Regions from separate parts of the Exiguobacterium sp. E17S genome, predicted to be linked through region 2. Evidence: riboswitches for the same ligand, from Rfam matches in the RefSeq annotation. Region 2 holds a riboswitch; the other holds the start of a gene.

Region 1 (10,714 bases), on a different contig from region 2:
TGAGCATCAACTGTCGTTACCCGATTCCGACCGAATGAACGACGGAAAGCTTGATCCGACCGGACAATATGTTGCCGGTAGCATTAATGAAGAAGACGGCAAGACCGCTGGATTGTTCCGTCTGCGTCACGATGGTTCCATCGATGTCTTGCACGAAGACTTAACGAACTCGAATGGACTCGTCTGGTCAGAAGATGGCAAGACGCTCTATCACATCGATACACCGACGAAAAAAGTCTATGCCTTTGACTACGCTCCAGACGCACCACTTTCGAATAAGCGTGTCGCCGTTGACCTTGAAGAGGAAGAAGGGTTCCCGGACGGTATGACGAAGGACGCGGAAGGTCACGCTTGGATCGCACATTATGCTGGATCATGCATCACCCGGTGGAATCTTGCGACAGGCGAAAAATTAGATCATGTCGACTTCCCAGTCGCAAATCCGACGTGTCCGATTTTCTATGAAGATCGATTGCTCGTCACGACCGCTGCTAATGGAGATGATGCACCACACGCTGGTGCCGTCTTCGCCGTAACATTTGAATGATGCGTAGAGGAGGGATCATCTTTTTAGAGGTGATGCCTCTTTTTCCACACAATTCGTCTAGACGCATCTAAAAAAACAGACGATACTAAAGAAGAAGACTATTCATTTTTTGAAGGAGTGAAGCCGATGCGTGTCACGACAATCGAACGTTTACACCAATTGCAGACGACCCCATCCTTTTTCCCGGTCAACTGCTACCTGTTTGAAGAAGCAGACAGTTTAACATTGATTGATGCCGGACTCGGAATCAACGCAAAGGCGCTCTATCACTATATTCGACAGCAAGAGAAACCACTCGGTGCAATCATCCTCACTCATGCGCACGCCGATCATGTCGGCTCACTTGATTTCCTGGCGAACGCCTTCCCACTCGCTGAAGTCTGTATCAGTTACCGAGATGCTGCATTGCTCAGCGGGGATGAGACGCTACGAGAAGGCGAAACGACACCCTTAAAAGGGGGCATTCCGAAAAACATCAAAACGCGACCGGATCGATTACTCGAGAGTGGTCAACAAGTCGGTAGTCTCAGCGTCATTGCTTCACCCGGTCATACACCCGGTTCCATCTCGCTTTGGCATGAAGGAAGCCGGACGTTGATCGCTGGGGATGCTTTTCAGACGCAAGGTGGACTTGCCGTCTCCGGTGATGTCCGTTGGCAATTCCCGTTCCCCGCACTCGCGACATGGGATCCGAACGTTGCCCTTCGCTCAGCTGATCAACTGACGGAACTGTCTCCAGATATTCTTGCCGTCGGACACGGTCCCCTCATTCTCGGACCGAGTTACGAGATGCGACAAGCTGTCGATCGATTCACTCAGGTCTTGCAGACGAAAAAATCATCACCTTTCAAATAATATACGCATATGAAAAACATCCGCGAACGTGTTCCTGACATGTCGCAGATGTTTTTTCGTTCAACAGACAACTCACGTCTGTTCTGTAACAGCATAACGATAGACTCGTGCTTCATAGGGACGCAAGATATCCGGGCTATCCGGATAGTTTGATACGAGCAATTTTTCATGCGGTAAGACGAGGGCGGTCTGCATCGGTTCATCATGCACGTTGAGGACGATCCGCCAGACCTCTCCCTCTAATTCCCGCTCATAGATATAGAGATACGGATCATGAAGCGCTAAGTCTCGGTACGTACCGTAGACCATAATCGGATGATTCTTTCGCATCTGAATCAACGATCGGTAAAAAGCAAGCACGGACGATGGATCGGCTTCTGCCTGCGCGACATTGATGTCTGTATAATTCGGATTGACCGCTAACCATGGTTTCCCACTCGTAAAGCCGGCTGCATGCGTGTCATCCCACTGCATCGGCGTGCGGGAGTTATCGCGGGCGAGTAACTGCATCGATGAGAGTACGACCTCCGGGTCCTCTCCACCAGCAACGCGTTCTTCGTATCGATTGCGAAAGGCGACGTCTTGATAGAGCGATGGATCTGAGAAACGAATCCCCGTCATGCCGATTTCTTCTCCTTGGTACACGTACGGAATGCCGGGTAACGTATGCAACATCAAACCGAGTAATTTCGCACTCTCGACCCGGTACCGTTCACTGCCGAAGCGGGTCACTTGTCGCGTATGATCATGGTTGTTGAGGAACTGTGAATTGACACCTAGTGGGTATAAGACGTCGTACCAGCGTTTCTGAATTTCCTTGAATCGTAAAAGATCCATCGCCTCCATGTCGTCCGCGATTTCGAAGTGAAACAGCGTCCGAAGTTCTTCTCGTTCTTCACTGACATATAACAGACCGTCTTCCGGACCAACGAACGGAATCTCACCGACTGTGAATAAATCTTTTCCCGCAAGGACGTTCGCATGCATCTCCTGCAGGAAGTCATGCACGCCTGGCTGATTTCCAAGGTACGATAGATCAAATGGATTGGCGACATCCTCAAACGACCGTTTTTTGATCAAGTTGATGACATCCATCCGGAAGCCGTCGATCCCTTGAGCGATCCACCAGTTCATCATATCGTAGATCGCTTGCCGGACAGCTGGATGTTCCCAGTTTAAGTCTGGCTGTTCTTTGGCGAAGGAATGAAAATAATACTGCCCACGCTCTTCATTCCACGTCCACGGGCTTGGCGCAAAGTACGAGCGCCAGTTGTTTGGAGGCGTCTCTTTCGTGCCATCCTGCCAGATATACCAGTCTTCCTTATCGTTGATCCGCTCTCGCGACTGACGGAACCAGTCATGCTGGTCACTCGTGTGATTGACGACTAAATCGAGAATGACCTTCAATCCACGGGCATGAGCGGCCGTGATCAACTCCTGTAGATCTCCCATTGTTCCCGCTTTTTCCATGATCTCGTAATAATCGGCAATATCATAACCGTTATCGACATCCGGTGAACGATAACACGGATTCAACCACACGACATCGACACCAAGTGAAGCGATGTAATCAAGCTTGTCGATGACACCTCGCAAATCACCAATCCCATCCCCGTTCGAATCTTTAAAGCTACGCCAGTAGACTTGATAGACGACTGCCTCTTTCCAGTTAGCTCGCTTCATCTCCTCACTCCTCTCCCTACTCTTTATTCCCGCTCCACTTATCTGTACCTGTTTATCCGACAATTTTTTTGAATTTCGAAAAAGTTCTTTTCTTTTGACTGAATATTCGTTATCCTTGACGACAATACCACGAAGGAGGCATTCATCCATGAAACATTTCGCTCCATCCATCGCCATTGATCGGCTTCCTGCTCCTGTCTTCGCTGAACTCGCGAACCGAATCGGTGCTGTGAAAGCTGCCGGACACGATGTCATCACACTTGGTCAAGGAACACCCGACCAGACGACGCCTGTACATATTCTCGATGCCTTAAAACAAGCCATCGACGAGCCAACGAACCTTCAATATCCACCGTTTCGTGGACATGATTTTCTAAAGCAAGCCGTCGCGCGCTTTTATGCGACCGAATTCGGTGTCACGATCAATCCGGCAACGGAAGTCGCAATTCTGCTCGGTAGTAAAGCCGGCATCGTCGCCTTACCGCAGACGATCGTCAACCCTGGAGAAGGTGTCATCGTTCCGGATCCAGGATACCCGGATTACCTGTCTGGCGCAGCACTTGCTGGCGCATTCCCGATTACGCTTCCGTTACTTGAGAAAAATAACTTCTTACCGGATTACGACTTACTTGATACGACGGACGTCGAGCGTGCCCGGATGTTGTTCCTTAACTACCCGAGTAATCCGACGGGTGCGACCGCGACGGCAGAAGCCTTCGAACAGACAGTCGCTTTCGCCGATGCCCATGATATCTGTGTCGTCCATGACTTAGCATACGGCGGCATCAGTTTCGATGGTCCGACGCGAAGCTTCCTGCAGACGGAAGGGGCAAAAGACGTCGGGATCGAGCTATTCTCACTCTCAAAACGCTTCAACATGTCTGGCTTCCGGATTGCCTTCGCGATCGGAAATCCGTCCGTCATCTCAAGCATCGAAACATACCAAGAACATCTCTACGTCAGTGCCTTCACACCGATTCAGCATGCGGCGACCGTTGCCCTCACGAGTGACCAAACGTGCGTCCGCGAGTTAAGTAGCTTGTATGAAACACGACGCGATGCGTTGTTCGCAAAACTCGATGCGATCGGCTGGAGTGGACCACGCCCGGGCGGTTCCTTCTTCGTCTGGCTTCCAGTTCCAGAAGGTTACACGTCCCAAAGCTTCACCGATCACCTGCTTGACGAAGCACACGTCGCCGTGACCCCGGGATCATTCTTCGGCGAATACGGTGAAGGCTACGTCCGGATTAGCTTGATTGCTGACGTCGAACGTCTAGAAGAAGCCGTCGATCGAATCGGAACGCTCAACCTGTTCCGGACACCTGTTGCGGAATAATTCTGAAAAAACATTTGACAGATGGGAATCATTTCCGTTAAAGTAAATCCCAACAGCATAACTACTTATCGAGAGCGACCGAGGGATTAGGCCCAACGACGTCCGGCAACCACCTGTAAGGAACGGTGCCACATCCTACAGAATGATTTTCATTCTGAGAGATAAGTTACGAAATCTTACACTTTCGTCGCTTTTTTCTGGTTGCTCCGCTACTAGGAAAAAGCGACTTTTTTTGTATGAGGAGATGAGCGGATGATTGAATTCAAACACATTACAAAACGGTTCGTTCGAGATCGGACCCCGATTTTTGCATTACGGGATGTCGATTTGACGATCCAAAAAGGAGAAATCTTCGGGATCATCGGTGAGTCCGGTGCCGGTAAGAGTACGTTACTTCGCCTAATCAACGGACTCGAGCATCCGACACAGGGAACCGTCAAGGTCGACGGTGTCTCGCTTGGCGGAATGTCAAAAGCAGATTTGCGTCAACTTCGCTTACGGACAGGAATGATTTTTCAGCATTTCCAATTGATCCAGTCGCGCAACGTCGCGGATAACATCGCTTTTGCACTCAAGGCTGCTGGCGTCAAACGAGCAGATTTCCCGGAGCGAATTCGCGAACTCGTCTCGCTCGTCGGACTCGAAGGATTTGAGACGAACTTCCCGAGTCAATTAAGCGGTGGGCAGAAACAGCGCGTTGGGATTGCCCGGGCACTCGCAAACAATCCGACCGTCTTGTTATGTGACGAAGCGACATCAGCTCTTGACCCCGTTACGACACTACAGATCCTTGAACTGCTGAAGGATTTGAATGAACGACTCGGATTGACGATCGTCCTCATCACGCATGAAATCGATGTCGTCAAACAGATTTGTCATCGTGTCGCCGTCATGTCGCAAGGGGAAGTCGTTGAAGTCGCCTCTACCTATGACTTGTTCAGCCAAGCCAAACATCCGGTGACGCAACATTACGTCGACACGGCGTTACAAATCGAGCTACCGGAACGCATCTTACAAGCGACACCGGGAAAAATCATCCGCTTGCAGTTCACAGGCGAGAAGACCGGCGAGAGTACGTTATCAGAAGCAATCCGCCGTTACGATATCTCAGTCAGCATCTTGCACGGCAAGGTCGACTACATTCAAGACGTCGCCTTCGGTGTCCTGATTGTCAGCTTGACGGGATCATCCGACCAAATCGCTCCTGCCCTTGACTGGCTCGCGACGGAACTTCACGCACTCGAGGTGATTCAGGATGTGGCTTGATCGTATTCAAACGATGTTACCTGAGCTCTTGAAGGCACTCGGCGAGACAGCATGGATGGTTGGCATTTCGCTTGCCTTCGCATTGGTCGTCGGGATTCCGCTCGGTATTCTCTTGTTCGTCACCGACCGCGGATTGTTTTTTCAAAACCTTGCCGTCCGACGTGTTCTTGATTTCGTCGTCAATATCGTCCGGTCGCTACCGTTCATCATCTTGCTAGTTGCCCTCATTCCGTTAACAAAGTTCTTGCTCGACAATACGATTGGTCCGACGGCAGCATCCGTCAGTCTCAGTGTCGCAGCGATTCCGTTTCTCGCGCGACTCGTTGAGACGTCACTCCGCGAAATTCCGCCTGGTCTAATCGAAGCAGCGGAAGCCTGTGGGGCGAAACCATTACGGATCATCGTCAGCGTCCTCTTACCGGAAGCACTCCCTGGCATCATTCAGGGCATCACATTAACGACAATCAGCTTGATCGGCTTCTCAGCGATGGCTGGGATCGTCGGTGGCGGTGGTGTCGGTGACCTCGCGATCCGTTTCGGTTACTATCGCTACGATAATCTCATCATGATCGTGACGATCGTCGTGCTCATCGTCATCGTTCAAAGTATTCAAGCACTTGGCAATCAACTGGCGCGAAAAACAGATAAACGCTAATCATACATACAAAGGGAGAGTGGAATCATGAAAAAACGATATGCCTTTTTAGCAACAGCCTTACTTGGTGCAGGAGTCCTCGCAGGATGTGGAGACAGCAGTGCTGATGAAAAAGACAAGACGATCAAGATTGGTGCGACGAGTGGTCCGTATAGCGACATGGTCAAACAAGCAATCCAACCACAACTCGAAAAGAAAGGCTATAAAGTCGAAATCGTCGAGTTCAGCGATTACATCCAACCGAACATCGCCCTCGGTAGCGGGAACATCGACGCCAACTTGTTCCAACACTCGATCTATCTCAAGACGTTTTCTAAAGAAAAGAACCTCGATTTAAAAGGACTCATCACGGTTCCAACAGCACCGATGGGACTATACAGCAAGACAGCGAAGACACTCGACGACGTCAAGACCGGTGCTGAAGTCGCGACGCCGAATGATCCGACGAACCAAGCACGAGCACTGAACCTCTTGGCAGAACAAGGCTGGATTGAACTCAAGCCGGACGCTGATCCACTGACCGTTTCCGAGAAAGATATCGTCAAGAATCCGAAGAAACTCGTCATCAAACCACTCGAAGCGGCTCAACTGCCACGTGCTGTCGAAAGTGTCGATATCTCCGCCGTTCCAGGGAACTTCGCGCTTGCTGCGAAATTCGACTTACTTGATGCGTTAGCGCTTGAGACGATGGACGAACAATACCGTAACCTCGTCGCTGTCCAAACGAAAGATGCGGACAAGCAAGTCGCAAAAGACTTAAAAGCAGCCGTCGAATCGGACGCTTTCAATACAGTCATCGAAAAATCATTCAAAGGCTTCAGTAAACCTGAATGGGCAAACTGATGTAAAAAACGACCGGAATTCAACGAGATCACCTCTCTTTGAATTCCGGTCGTTTTGTGTTAGAACCGATACCACATCAGTTCTTCATCATGATAGGTATCATCGATTTTCAGCGCCCGCGGTTCAATCGCGTATGATTCAAAACCAAGTGAGCGATATAACGCTTTAGCAGCTTCATTCGTCTGAACGACCGAGAGATGGACTTGCTCGATCACAGGATGCTGCTTTAATGTACGTAATGCCTCTTCTACGAGTTGCCGTCCGACCTGTTGTTTTCGGGCGCGTGGTGTGACGTACATCGCGAATAAATTCGCTCGATGTCGCATCTTGACCGGATCGGAGCAGACAATCGTGACGACACCGACGAGCTCTCCTTCATGAAACGCACCGAACGTCGCTGCTTGTTCACTTTGAAAACGCATAGCGTACTGGTCGACCGGTCGATCTTTTTCTGCATCATAATCAGAACCGAATGCTTCCGGATGATTCTGCAACGCCTCTAATCGTAACGCCTTATACAGTACTGCATCTTCTGCCGTCAATTGACGGATTTCCAAGTACATCACCTCCTATACCTTTAGTTTAGTATAGAACAAACCGACTCATGAAAAAGAGGACGACATCGAGTGATATCGTCCTCTATTCTTCTATTAAGGTGTTCGAAAATTAATCGTGAAGTACGGTGAATCATCTCGGAATGCTACACCGACATCTGCCTGTTTGAAGCTTTTTTGAAGAATATTATCACGGTGTCCTTTCGAGTTCATCAAGCCCCAATGCGCCGCAAAGACGTTCGGATACCCCATCGAGAGATTCTCACCGGCTCCCATGAACTTGATACCGCCTTGTTCCATTCGATCGAACGGGTCACGCCCTTGTGGATCCGTATGCGAGAAGAAATTATTCTTCGCCATGTTTTCGCTGTGACCACGTGTGACCGGCTTCAGTGCTGTGTACGGTGCTAACGGATTCAACTTATAGTCGGCCCGTTCCCAGTTCATCAACCGAAGCATCAGTTTCTCATCTGTCGTTCGTAACGCATTCGACGCCGTACCATAGAAGCCTTTTTTCTTCGCTTCGACGTCTTTTGGAATCGCAAGCGTCGCTTTGACCTTATTGCCGTCATGCTGGTCGAAGAAATATGTCACGTAATTGCCTTTCTTCTCGTAGACGGCGGCATGATCCAGATTCAACATGTAGTTCGTGTTGCCTTTACGGTAGGACTTCACTGCGGTCCAACCTTTTTTCTTCAGCGACGATTCCGTATCTTTATTAAGAACGGCGCCTTGCGTCGTCACCCCGTTCTTGAAACGATACTTCCCATAGTCTTTCCCATCCTTCGTCAAGGCGACGAATTCCTCCGTTGCTGTCCGTCTGACTTCCCAGTCGTATCCCGGGTACTCACTGCTATATCGATCAATCAGCTTGCCGCCGCTTTTCGGGTAATCGGCTTCTGCTTGTTCCATTGGAATGTTTTCGTAGCCGAAAAAGGCTACTGCTGCTACTCCGATGATTAGCCATTTTTTCATGCCCTCGTTTCGCCTCCTTCTATTTCATTACCTTTATTTTAAAAGAAAATCATTCCTTCGAACAGTCATCGGCTCTCATTTGTCTAAATCACATCTTTCGTCCACAAATCCGACATATTTCGTGAGAACGCTCCCATTTCAAAAAAGCTTTTGTTTAAACGATTCTTGAAAGAATTTAATATACATTCTAAACTATCTTCCCCTATTGTTGAAATGTGCGAACATTCTTTTATTTCATTCTCAACGAATTTTGATTGCTCTCCGATTATCGACTCGGTATCATTAGAATTCGTAAGCCAAACTTTCAATGCTTTTCCAAATAACAAGATGATATGAAGGAGTTGACCTATGGTTTTACTGTATTTTATTTATGAATCCATTGCTTTTTTACCGATTCAACAATACTTATTTTCCGGCTGGATGATTCTTGTCGCGTTGACCGTATCGTTTAGTTTAGCGAATGCACACGAAGATGTCCGCCTGAATCAACGGCTCGGTTTCGAGTTGCTCGTACCCGGATCAGGTATGCTACTATCCAAGAAATTCATTCCTGGTCTTGCTATCATCCTTTTTTTAATCTTGATCCACTTCACGTATATGTTCCGCGTCATTCCTCTACCGATTGCTTTAATTTCGACGCTCTCTATCAGCACCCTCTCACTTCTTTCGCTTTTAATTCCAGCACGCAAAAAAGCGGACCGCTAAGTCCGCTTTTTAATTTTATTGATATTTTGTTGTTTCAGTTAGTTTATATTTGTTCGACAGTTCGAGCCAAATCGTTTTGCCTTTTTTCGTTTTCACTTGGATGGTTGGATTGTCTTGTGATACACGAAGGGCGAGAAGGTCCCCTTGCTGATCGGCATGTGTTTCTCCGACCTTCTCCCATTTCGAACTTACTTGACGTTCAATGAAGATATGTTTTCCTTTTTGAACAGCACGCCAGTTTCCAACTTCTGCTTTTCCTTTGACCGGTACGGCCGTCTCTGCACCTTGAATCGAGATGATCGCTGGATCATGGTCACTCGCGCTACCGTCTGCTTCCATATACTCTGAGTTGATGTTGACGATATCCGACGACGTATACGATTTCAAGTTATTCGAGATCAAGATATGGTCGAGCACTTGAGCGTTTCCGTTATACACATACGAGTACCGCTCTGATTCCGGCAGATCGTCGACTGTATTCCACAAATTATCACCTTTTAAGATATCAAGTGTTTTCGAGAACTGGAAGTCGTTCAAGTCACCGAGAACGACGACATTCGAGTCTTTGACTTCCGTCTTCAATTCAGAGACGAAGTCCTGAACGATGTTCGCAATCGCATGACGCTGGACTTCACTTTTACGCACGACCGGTTGGTTTTTACCAAAGTCAGCGCCGTCGCCACCTTTTGAGTTGAAGTGGTTGACGATGACATGGTACGAATCACCGTTGAAAAGGAATTCTGCGACGAGCGGTTTCCGTGAACTCGCGAAGTTCGGATCCGTCGGCTGAATACGACCTGGGTTTTTCGTTAACTTACCTTCTTCCACCGCAACGGCTTCTGTCGCGCCACCTTTTTCACCTGGTGCGAGCGATACACGTGCTGGATTGTAGAGGAATCCGACACGAATGTTTCCGCCTGGCTGTCCACCGTCTTTCTTATCTTCTGGTGCGATGTCCGTGTACGCATACCGGACACCTGTTTTCGCTTCGATCGCTGCAATTAATGTCTCAAACGATTTCGAAGCATCAACTGTACCGCTATCCGTCGCACCATCGTTATCCTGCATCTCTGTCAAACCAACGATGTCCGGTGTCTTGAGGAATGTCGCAATACCTTCTGAGACGCGATCGACTTTTCCAGCGTCTGCTGTTGAGGCGAAGTTCTCGACGTTGTACGAAGCGACAGTCAGGCGTGATTCACCTGTTTCGATGTTCGTCGGCTGACGATCCGCTTCACGCGCAACAAGTTTCGGAAGGTCCGCTGCTTTTGAAAGGACTTTATACGCCGAATAGT
Region 2 (10,714 bases):
ATCCGCCCCGCATTCGTGTCATTCAGATGTATTCTGTTCAGCTGATTCTGCGAGAATGTTCCGGAAGGCATATCCTTTATCGACGTAAGAATCAATCGACTCCTGAATCATCGCGAGATCCGCTTCTGTTAGTTCACGCACGACTTTACCGGGAGAGCCGATGATCAGCGAACGGGGTGGGAAAACTTTTCCCGATGGAATTAGCGTATTCGCCCCGATGATGCATTCTTCACCGATGTCTGCATGATCAAGAACGGTCGCACCCATTCCGACGATCGAACGACGTCCGATTTTGCAACCGTGTAAAATCGCGTTATGTCCGACCGTCACTTCATCTTCAATGACGACGGGTGCCCCTTCATAGAGATGGATCGTCGCGTTGTCCTGAATACTGCAGCGTTTCCCAATTGTAATCGGTCCTTCGTCACCGCGTAAGACAGCGTTGAACCAGACGGTAGACTCGGAACCGATCGTGACGTCTCCGATCAGATAAGCACCAGGAGCGAGGAATACATCGGAGGCAACGTTCGGATGAATCGATTGATACGGAATCTTCATAACAGAATGACCTCGTTTCTATAATAAGATGAACTACTATTCATTCCATGTCAGTATAGCATGTGAGTGAAGGCGAGAACGGAGGAAAGACATGTTTCTGATTTGTGAGCTCTTTAAAATTCGATATCCTTTGATTCAAGGAGGAATGGGTAACATTAGTCATGCGGCGCTTACGGCAGCGGTGTCGAATGCAGGAGGACTCGGTACGCTCGGGTGCGGGACATTGTCGGTTGATGAAGTGGCGTCGCGGATTCACGAGACACGAATGCTGACGGATCAACCATTTGCTTTGAACATCGCGATTCGGGTGTCTCCTTATACGGAAGCACTGATTGATCTCGCGATTGCAGAAAAGATTCCGGTCGTCTCCTTGTCGGCCGGAAACCCGGCACCGTACATAGCGCGACTTCAAGCTGCTGGCATCAAAACGATCGCGGTTGTCGCCTCGGTCAAACAGGCGTTAAAGGCAGAACAGGCAGGTGCTGATGTACTCGTAGCGGAGGGAGTTGAAGCAGCAGGCATCAATTCACCGCTCGAGCTGACGACGCTGACCTTGATTCCGCAACTCGTCGATCGGGTCAACATTCCGGTCCTGGCAGCAGGTGGGATTGGTGACGGTCGTGGACTAGCAGCTGTCCTGTTGCTTGGTGCGGCTGGCGCACAGCTCGGAACACGGTTGATTGCGACGGAAGAGGCGAAGGTTCATTCGGCATACAAGGCGCACTTAATGGATGCGACCGATACCGATACACGCATCATCGGACGTTCCGTCGGATTCGTCCGACGTGTCCTTGATGGTCCTTACGTCGAACGACTCACAGTAGAGACACCTGCTGCTTTTCTCGATCAGACGAATGAGTCGTATCATATTACAGGCGCTCTTGAGGGCGATGAGGAGAACGGATATGTCAACGCTGGACTGGTTGCGGGATTGATTCATGACGTGCCGACTGTTGCGGAGTTGTTTACGCGCATGATGGCGGAAGCAGAGGAACAGCTGAAACAAACGACGACTCGTTTTACGACATGAGCATATAGTGAGGGACCCGTGATGCCACTTGTGGACAGCGGGTTTTTTCATGTTTTTTTGAAAATGGGACATTTGTCCTTTTCAAGTAGGGCACGAGTAAGGTCTACTCTAGTGTAGAGATTAAAGGAGGAGATGACGTGCAAGGAGTCGTGTTTGCTTTGATGAGCGGTCTGTTCATCGCCCTGCAAGGCATATTCAATGCGCGCCTTGCGACAGGCGTCGGACCGTGGTTGTCCGTATTGATCGTCCACTTTGTGGGTCTGATGGGTTGTTTAGTCATTTACAGTTTCGTACGAGATCGGAAAATCGGTGGCTTCCGTCAGTTACCATGGATTTATGCGAGTGGCGGTTTGATTGGCGTGCTAGTCGTCGTAACGGAACTGACAGCAATCCAAAAACTCGGGATGACATGGGCAATGTGTTTATTACTCGTCGCACAGATTTTATGTGCGTTTGTGATTGATTTAAAGGGATGGTTCGGTGTCTTAAAAAAACAAGGAAATCGTGGTCAGTGGGTTGGTGTGGGTCTCATGCTTGCAGGAGTTGCGATTTTCTCACTTGCCTAAAGGGAGGGAATGAACATGGAAACCGTCATTCAACAGTATGGACTCGATACGATTTTGACGGAAGAGACGCGCGCTTGGTTGCGTCAAGAAACCTTCCAAAAAGGGGAACTCCTCTGTACGACAGGGGCAGCGATCGACCGGATGTACTTCATCGTCGCAGGCAAGGTCAAGATATCTGCTGCCTCGTCAGAAGGGAAACAACGGATTCTACGATTCAAGACACCACTGACAGTGATCGGTGACGCTGAGTTCATCAATGAACGGGAAGTGCTGAATACGGTCGAAGCAGTGACCGATGTCGAGGTGTTGAGCGTACCGTATGCGATTTTACGCGAGCACAATACAACGAACGTCTTTCTGCAATTCTTATTACGCACGATCACAGCGAAGTGGTATGCCGACTCGAAATCAGCGTCGCACCATGTGTTGTATACAGTTGAAGAGCGATTTGCAGGGTATTTGTTGTCGATCGCTTCTGAAGCCAGTGACAGTTTATTTTATCAGGAGATGCGGACGTCGAACTTACATGACGTCGCCGACTGGCTTGGAACGAGTTATCGCCATCTCAATCGGATCATCACGAAATTATGTGAAGAAGAGATTCTCGTTCGACGACGCGGGAAAATCATCATCGTCGATCTGGAGCGGATTCGCGAGAAGGCGAACGGCAACAGCTATGAGTAGGGAGGAACGAACATGGTAATAGGCATCGTGTGTGCCGTGTTGGCAGGGATGTTAATCAGTTTACAGACGGTATTGAATGCTCGGATGAGTGACGCGTTTGGAGCTTGGGCGACGACGACGCTGGTCTTCTTTGTCGGTTTCGTCGGAGCAAGTGTCACGTATGTTCTGTTTCGTGGTGGAACAATCGGACAGATTCAAAACGTATCGCCACTCTATTGGTTTGGTGGACTTGTCGGTGTCGGCGTCGTTTTTTGTGTCATGCGTGGGATTCAGTTGCTTGGTCCGTCCGTCGCCATCTCTGTCGTTCTGATTTCGCAGTTAAGCTTTGCTCTTGCTGTTGATACGTTCGGCTGGTTCGGTTTACCACAAATTGATTTATCGTTCGGTCAGCTCGTCGGTCTCGCCGTCATGGTATGTGGGATCTTCGTTTTGAAGCGGTATCAAGTCGTCGCGCCGGAAGAGAAGGCGGCGGATCAAGTAGAACGTGTTTCATGACTTATTTTTTCATAACAATGAAACAGGTCAGCAAACAAATGTTTGCTGACCTGTTTTTTATATGCATTTTTTGAATTAAACCGTCGTCGTATCTTTCCATTCCTGCTCGATGAAAGCATCGCGACCAGAGGCAGCACGATCTTTTTTATAATGTTCTGGATTTTTCTTATGGAAGTCTTGATGGTACTCTTCCGCCGGATAAAATTCAGAAGCGGCATCGATCCGCGTCACGATCGGTTGTTTGAAACGATTGCTTGCAGCAAGAGCGTCACGGGAAGCGATCGCTGCTTCGTGCTGCGCATCCGTATGATAGAAGATTGCTGGTGCGTACTGCGTGCCGCGATCTTGGAATTGACCTTCTGCATCCGTTGGATCCGTTTGTGGCCAGTAGAGTTCGAGCAGACGCTCGTACGGGAACAGGCTCGGGTCAAACGTGATTTGGACGACTTCGAGATGTCCCGTCGTTCCTGTCTTGACTTGCTCGTATGTCGGATTGTCGACGTGTCCGCCCATGTAACCTGATACGATTCCCTCGATTCCTGGTAATTCTTCAAACGGTGTCACCATGCACCAAAAACATCCACCTGCAAATGTTGCTTTTTCCATCTGTCTCTTCCTCTCCGTGGGAAATCCCCATTGTATGTCTGACAGCGAGAAAACGAAAACGACTCCTTCGCTTGGTTGCAAAAGGAGTCGCCGCTTTTTATCAACCAAAGCTTTCGCTTTGCTGGTCGTAGCACCTTGCTATGCGCAGGTTGCTGGGACGTCATCGATCCAGATCTCTCGGTCCACTCTTGATAAGGGTATATGAAGTTGATGTCATTCGTTATCATTGTTGTGATGATACCATTCACACAGAAATAAAGTCAATCCTTAGGTTTCAAGGCACGTAAAACCGTCGCTCCGAGTGTCTTCGCACCAATCAACAACGCCTGTTCGTTGATTTCGTACTGCGGATGATGCTGTGGATAGTTGACGCGACCGTCCGTATATCCGGAGCCAGTAAAGAAATAACTTCCCGGGACATGTGTTAGATAATGCGCGAAGTCATCCGCAGCCATCATTGGTGTGAGTGCCCGGACGGATGCTTCCGGTAAGAAAGAAGCGGCTTCCTGAACAAGTTTTGTCTCGTCCGGATGATTCCAGAGTGCTGGATAACCAGTCGTGAAGTCGATTGAATAGGTAGCACCGATGCCGGCACATGTCGTTTTGGCGACAAGATCGACTTCTTGCCGGAGCTGATGCCGCAATGTCTCATTGAACGTCCGAATTTCACCGACGATGCGTGCTTCACCCGTGACGATGTTCGGAGCCGTTCCCGCATGGAAAGAACCAATTGCAAGAACAGCAGGCTCAAACGGATCGATCCGTCGACTGACGAGATGCTGTAAGTTGCAGACGAGCTGCGCTCCAGCGACGAGCGCATCTTTTGTTTTATGTGGTGCTTGGGCATGCCCGCCTTGACCGTGGACGATGATTTCGAATTCGTCGATCGCACATAATGTATGTCCTTCCCGAAACCCAATCGTACCAACCGGTAAATCATTTTCGAGATGTGTCGCAAAAATCGCATCGACACCTTCGAGGACACCGGCTTCAATCATTTGAATCGCTCCACCGGGAAAGACCTCTTCACCATGCTGGTGAATGATTCGAATCGTTCCTTGCAATTGATCACGCAACGGATAGAGCGTAGCAGCCAGGGCCATCACCATTGCCGTGTGACCATCATGCCCGCAAGCATGCATGATACCAGGATGGATCGACCGGAAAGCAAGCGTTGTCTCTTCCTGAAGTGGTAATGCGTCAAAATCTGCGCGGACAGCAATCGTCGGACCAGGTTGTTTACCTTCAATCGTCGCGACGACCCCACGACCTCCAACGGCTGTTTGATGAGGAATGCCTCGTTCTGTGTAAAAGGCAGCAATCTGTTCTGGTGTGCGGACTTCTTGGAAGGACAGTTCCGGATGCCGGTGGAAATCACGACGTAACGCGATCATCGTGGGTTCAAATTGTTCAAGTGCTTCAAAAAGTTGAGTTTGCATCTTCAAGCTCCTTTGACGTGTGTCTTTTCGTGAAAATGGGTACAGATACAGGTAATCACGAAAGGGGATAATGAAACATGGGAGAAATCGTCGTCAACGCTGTACTTACAATCAAAGCAGGACTCGCGGATCAAGTTTTCCCGATTCTACAAACGGTCTATCATGCCTCACAAAAAGAAGAAGGATGCTTACGTTATTCCTTGCACCAATCGATCGAGGATGAGCATCAATTCATGCTGTATGAAGTGTATCGGGACGAAGAGGCGCTTGAAGCGCATATCGCATCCGATCATTATAAAGCATACCGTGAACAGATCGAGTTATACTTGATGGATCGACAAGTAACGAAATACGTCGAGATGACATTCTGACGTGTTGCGATAAGAAGAGACGAAGCCGTCGAATTCGACGGCTTCGTCTTTTTTTGTCTTACATCGATTTAAATCCGAGGAAATGCTCTTGCCAACGCGGTTCATAAATCGAATTGATTTGGAGCTGTGAACCGCCCGCATGGATGAAGTGTTCGCTATCGAGCATGATTCCGATATGCGATGGACCATCCGTGTAGGTGTTCTGGAAGAAGACGATATCCGAGCGTTTACCACTCGAGATACTCGTCCGGCGATTCGTAAAGAAAGCACCGTACCAGTAGCCACGAACGTTCGTCCGACCACCGTATTTTCCAGCCTTGTTCGTCGCGTAGTGAATCAAACCGGAACAGTCAAAACCACCATTCACGGCATCTTGCGAACCCCATGTGTATGGTGTGCCGATATGTTGGACTGCTGCTTGGATCAGCTTTTCACCACGCGTATTGTTCTTTTTGACGACCCGTTTATCGGACGTGATCGTCACAGCGGATACAGGAAGATAAACAGGTGTCCAGCCTGACTGGATGACATAGAAGTTTCCGACTCGATGACGCGGATAAACCCGTTTGCCTTGTTCAACGAGTCCGTTGCCTTTTGGACTTGTCGGACTCGCAAAGAACGACGTCGTCTGTTTGACCGTATAGATTTTCGCCCGGTCGATCGCTTTTTGTGTCAGTCCCATATCGGGTTTGCTCGTGCTGATATAAGGGTTGAGGACATAACCGGTTTGACCATTTGCCAGGCGAACTTGCCAAAAGTCATCATCAATCGATTTCAGACCAATCAGTTTTGTTCCTTTCTTCAAATAGGCAGCTGGGCGACTGTAAGCAACGTCGGCAGAGAAGAGTGGCGTCTGGTCCAGGTGGACATAAAATGTCGTTCCTTTTTTTGCTTTTGCCGTCGGCTTGTTCAGTCCGATACGACTCGAATCGACGAAACCAAAGGCATTTTTATATTTGACGCGTGTATAATAACCGCTTTTTCCGTAGATCGAAATCGAGGTCCCTTTTTGAGTGTGCCGATTTTTTTGCTCGAAAGTTTTGCCTGCGAACGAATGACGACATCGTCTTCCGTCACATAGCGTTGACCAGTGACGTCATACAGATCCGGCTTTTTCGTCACGAGATCCGTCGTCTTGACGTAGCCGTAGACCGATCCTTTTTTCAAGCGTGTGTAACTACCGCTTGTGCCGTAAACCGTTAGTTTGTCAGCTCGTTTGACGGAATACATAATTTTGCTCTTCGTCGAAGCAGATGTGTAGACGGACAAGTTGCGTTTCGCGTATCGTGTCCCGGTTGATGCATAGACTTTTCCAGTACCGAGATCAGCTGTCTTGACGTAAGCATGAACTCCACGGAAGATGATCCGGCTATAGGTACCGCTTGTGCCATACACCGTCAGCAGCGTATTCGTTTGGTGTTGCTTCAAGACAGGACTTGAAGATTTGGCGTCCGAATAGATTGGCGTAGCGCGCTGAACATAGAGGCGTGCAGTCTTCGGATAGTATTTCAACGTACCGAGATGTGCCGTCAACACATAGGCATACTCGTCGTTTCGTTTGATTCGTGTAAATGACCCCTCGATGCCGTACGTCTGAAGAGAAGTATTCACAGGAATCGATTGTACGACTTTTCCTTTTGTAGTCGCAGTAGCATAGACCGTCGTCTGCTGTTGGACGTAACGTAGCCCGGTTTCCGAATGGTTCACGACCTGCGCATCAGCTAAATCAGCCGTCAATACGAAGGCGTAACCCGTCTTAGTCGCAACACGCGTAAAAGTACCGATCGTACCGAACGTTTCGAATGCTTGATTTTGAGTGACAGCTGTCTTCGCGCTCGTCGTCTTCGGTTCAACGAAAAGAGAAGTCGTTCGTTTGGCATAACGCAGTCCTGTTTCCGGATAATTTTCGACCTGCGCATCAGCTAAATCAGCCGTCAATACGAAGGCGTAACCCGTCTTAGTCGCAACACGTGTAAAAGTACCGATCGTACCGAACGTTTCGAATGCTTGATTTTGAGTGACAGCTGACTTCGCGCTCGTCGTCTTCGGTTCAACGAAAAGAGAAGTCGCTCGTTTGGCATAACGCGTTCCAACTAATTTCGGAAGTTGCTCGAGTTGTGTCGTAGAGACGTAGACGTATTGCTCGTCCCATTTCAGACGTGTGAACGTGTCGAAAGTGCCGTATGTATCGATTCGCTGATAGGCGGGAAGTGTCGTCACGACGGTGGAATCAAATGGTGAAGCAACTAATGAGAGTGGACCTTTCGACGTCAGTGTTGCTTGTTTTTGAAAGACAGGTGCTGTTTGCGTCAACGCGTTTGTTGCGACATAAGCAGCGCCTTCTTGCCAACTGACACGGGTAAAGTCACCGTCCGTGCTGAGTGTCTTGAATGTTGTTCCTGCTGGTAGTTGTTGAATGACCGTTGTGGAATCAGCCGTTTGTAGCAACGCAGCATCCTCTTTCAAATAAGCCGTTCCAATCGTCTCGGTGACTGTTTGTGTTTCTGCCATCGGTTGAGCAGGTGGCGATTCAGCGAAAGCGGGTGCGGGTAAAACCGAGCTCAACATTAACGTTGCGGCAAGTCCAGCAACATGAGCAGTCCATTTTTTCATCAAGAGGTTCACTCCAATTCTTAAAATTTATCATTATGAATAGTGTAGCATGCGATTGTTAAAAATTGATAAAAATCAAAAAAATAGGAGATTATCCATAAAAAAACGGTATGCCTTGGCACACCGTTTGAAGTCGTATGTTAGTTATCTTCTTCGTGATCCACTTGCCATTCCCAGTCGAGCATGCCGTAAATCAAGGAATCGCGCCAGTGGTCTTCGAGATAGACCGTCTCACGGAGCTGTCCTTCCTTCGTCATGCCGACCTTTTGCAACACGCGTTCAGAAGCGACGTTCCGTGGGTCACACGTTGCCGTGATGCGGTGTAGTTCTAGTTTTTCGAAACCGAATTGGAGAAGGAAAGAGGCGATCGACGTCGCATATCCGTTCCCCCATTCATCAGGCGAGAGGACGTATCCGATTTCGGCGATTTTATTATCAACGTCTGTGATGACGAGTTCACCGGCACCGATGACGACGTCACTTGGAAACGTCACGGCAAAGACATAACGACGTCTTGGTGTCTCGAGTTCACTTTCAAGCGCATCATGTAGGAATTGTTTCGTATCCGTTTCGGTATTCGGTCCCCATGATTGGAATTGACTGACGATGGGTTGTGAGGCATAGGCGTGAACCGCTTCTACATCTTCTGGTGTAAAACGACGAATCCGAAGTTGATCATTGATTTTATAACGCATGCAGCATCCTCCTCTTTCAGATGAAGTCACTTTGATTCTATTTGACAGATGGGGAACGGATTCCTGTTTGACACGGGAAAAAGGGCGTGCTAGGGTGGTTGTATCGAATGGAATAGGGAGTATCCTCTAGGGTTCCGTACGGCTGGACCGAGGGAGGAACATGGACGTTTGTCCATGCAACGGAGGGATAAAAGCCCGGGAGTAAAGCGAATCGTCTCGCTTGCTCCCGGGCTTTTTCATTTGAATTTACCTATCAGGAGGCAATTACTATGGCAAAGTATTGGATTGGCATCATCGTCGCAGCGTGTTTTGAAGTGGGCTGGGTCATCGGATTAAAACATGCGGCAACACCACTTGAGTGGGCTGCAACGATCGTCTGTATCATCGTTAGCTTTACCGTGCTCATTAAAGCGAGTAACCATTTACCAGTCGGAACGGTCTATGCTGTTTTCGTCGGTCTCGGAACAGCAGGAACGGTCGTGACGGATATCGTCTTGTTCGATCAAGCCGCTTCCGTGATGAAATTAGCATTGATTGCTGTCTTACTCGTCGGCGTCATCGGTCTGAAATTAGTCAGTGGAGAGGAGAAATCAGCATGAGTTGGATTTATTTAATCATTGCCGGAATCTTTGAGATGTTTGGTGTCGTCTTGATCAATACGTTCAATCAAAATAAGAATGCGAAGAATCTACTGTTGATGGGAACAGGATTCGGACTCAGTTTTCTATTTTTGACACTTGCGATGAATGGTTTACCGATGGGAACAGCGTACGCGGTATGGACGGGAATCGGAGCAGCGGGTGGTGCGATTCTCAGCATGGTGCTCTATAACGAATCAAAAGACTGGAAGCGACTGGTTTGTATCGGTCTCGTCTTGAGTGCGACGATTGGTCTGAAACTCGTCGGCGAATGATTGTTTACATGTCAAACAGATGACGTTTTAATGGAACGCATGTTTTTTGGCATATTTTAACGCAAAAGAGGAAATACTCCTTATAGAAGTCACGCATGACAAATCGTGTTAATAAGGGGAGAACATCCATGAAAACGAAACAATATATCGGAACGTTCTATTCAGAGGAAGAATTGATCTCAAAAATGGACGAACTGCACATTCAAGGACATCGGGAGGAAGACTTCTACGTCATCGTCAAGGAGAAGTCGAACATCGCACTCGTCCGTAGCCAAATGGACGCAGAAATCGCGACGACAAAACCGTCTTGGATTGATCGGATTCGTGGGAACAAAGGACGCGATCAAGAAGTCGATGATCTGTTCGGGTCACTTGATCTATCAGACAATGAAATCGAACAACGCAAAACGGAAGTCGAAGGTGGGGGCTTCGTTCTGTTACTTGAAGTCCAGGACATCCAGTTCGATCCACATTTAAATACAGACAATACGCATCCTGATGTAAAAGTCCGTTATGGTAGTGGCGAAGAGACACATACGTCATCAGATGCGAACTCCAATGCACAGCTCGGCTCCGGTAATCCACTTGATGTTGATAAAGATTCGAAGGAAGAGCATGCAGAGATTGATTTGCACCGTGCCGGTACGGATAAGATGCCGCAAGACGAGCAGGCAATCGATCATTCAAAAAAACTCGACGGGAACCGGGAACCGGACATCGCGATGCGTCGGGATGACGATTTCC

What was found. Region 2 has a riboswitch for S-adenosylmethionine ahead of msrA (peptide-methionine (S)-S-oxide reductase MsrA). Riboswitches for the same ligand answer to the same signal wherever they lie in the genome.
Region 1: linked by a shared signal. The riboswitch ahead of AC3B4V_RS08465 (methionine ABC transporter ATP-binding protein) and the one ahead of msrA (peptide-methionine (S)-S-oxide reductase MsrA) in region 2 are both predicted to bind S-adenosylmethionine.

What each region holds. Positions count from the first base shown of each region.
Region 1 is NZ_JBYLRU010000001.1:1,636,858-1,647,571, forward strand. Features, by position in the region: gene AC3B4V_RS08445 (SMP-30/gluconolactonase/LRE family protein) at 1-547, shown strand, start outside; gene AC3B4V_RS08450 (MBL fold metallo-hydrolase) at 674-1,402, shown strand; gene AC3B4V_RS08455 (glycoside hydrolase family 13 protein) at 1,475-3,085, opposite strand; gene AC3B4V_RS08460 (aminotransferase class I/II-fold pyridoxal phosphate-dependent enzyme) at 3,234-4,421, shown strand; SAM riboswitch class I at 4,484-4,589, shown strand; gene AC3B4V_RS08465 (methionine ABC transporter ATP-binding protein) at 4,674-5,687, shown strand; gene AC3B4V_RS08470 (methionine ABC transporter permease) at 5,677-6,342, shown strand; gene AC3B4V_RS08475 (MetQ/NlpA family ABC transporter substrate-binding protein) at 6,370-7,185, shown strand; gene AC3B4V_RS08480 (GNAT family N-acetyltransferase) at 7,245-7,742, opposite strand; gene AC3B4V_RS08485 (CAP domain-containing protein) at 7,836-8,714, opposite strand; gene AC3B4V_RS08490 (hypothetical protein) at 9,063-9,419, shown strand; gene AC3B4V_RS08495 (FN3 associated domain-containing protein) at 9,435-10,714, opposite strand, start outside.
Region 2 is NZ_JBYLRU010000002.1:281,015-291,728, forward strand. Features, by position in the region: gene AC3B4V_RS10610 (gamma carbonic anhydrase family protein) at 19-558, opposite strand; gene AC3B4V_RS10615 (NAD(P)H-dependent flavin oxidoreductase) at 650-1,588, shown strand; gene AC3B4V_RS10620 (DMT family transporter) at 1,726-2,154, shown strand; gene AC3B4V_RS10625 (Crp/Fnr family transcriptional regulator) at 2,170-2,838, shown strand; gene AC3B4V_RS10630 (DMT family transporter) at 2,851-3,333, shown strand; gene msrA (peptide-methionine (S)-S-oxide reductase MsrA) at 3,409-3,939, opposite strand; SAM riboswitch class I at 4,034-4,137, opposite strand; gene AC3B4V_RS10640 (M20 metallopeptidase family protein) at 4,200-5,378, opposite strand; gene AC3B4V_RS10645 (putative quinol monooxygenase) at 5,456-5,749, shown strand; gene AC3B4V_RS10650 (C40 family peptidase) at 5,808-6,554, opposite strand; gene AC3B4V_RS10655 (SH3 domain-containing protein) at 6,659-8,362, opposite strand; gene AC3B4V_RS10660 (GNAT family N-acetyltransferase) at 8,503-9,057, opposite strand; gene AC3B4V_RS10665 (DMT family transporter) at 9,327-9,656, shown strand; gene AC3B4V_RS10670 (DMT family transporter) at 9,653-9,970, shown strand; gene AC3B4V_RS10675 (general stress protein) at 10,099-10,714, shown strand, end outside.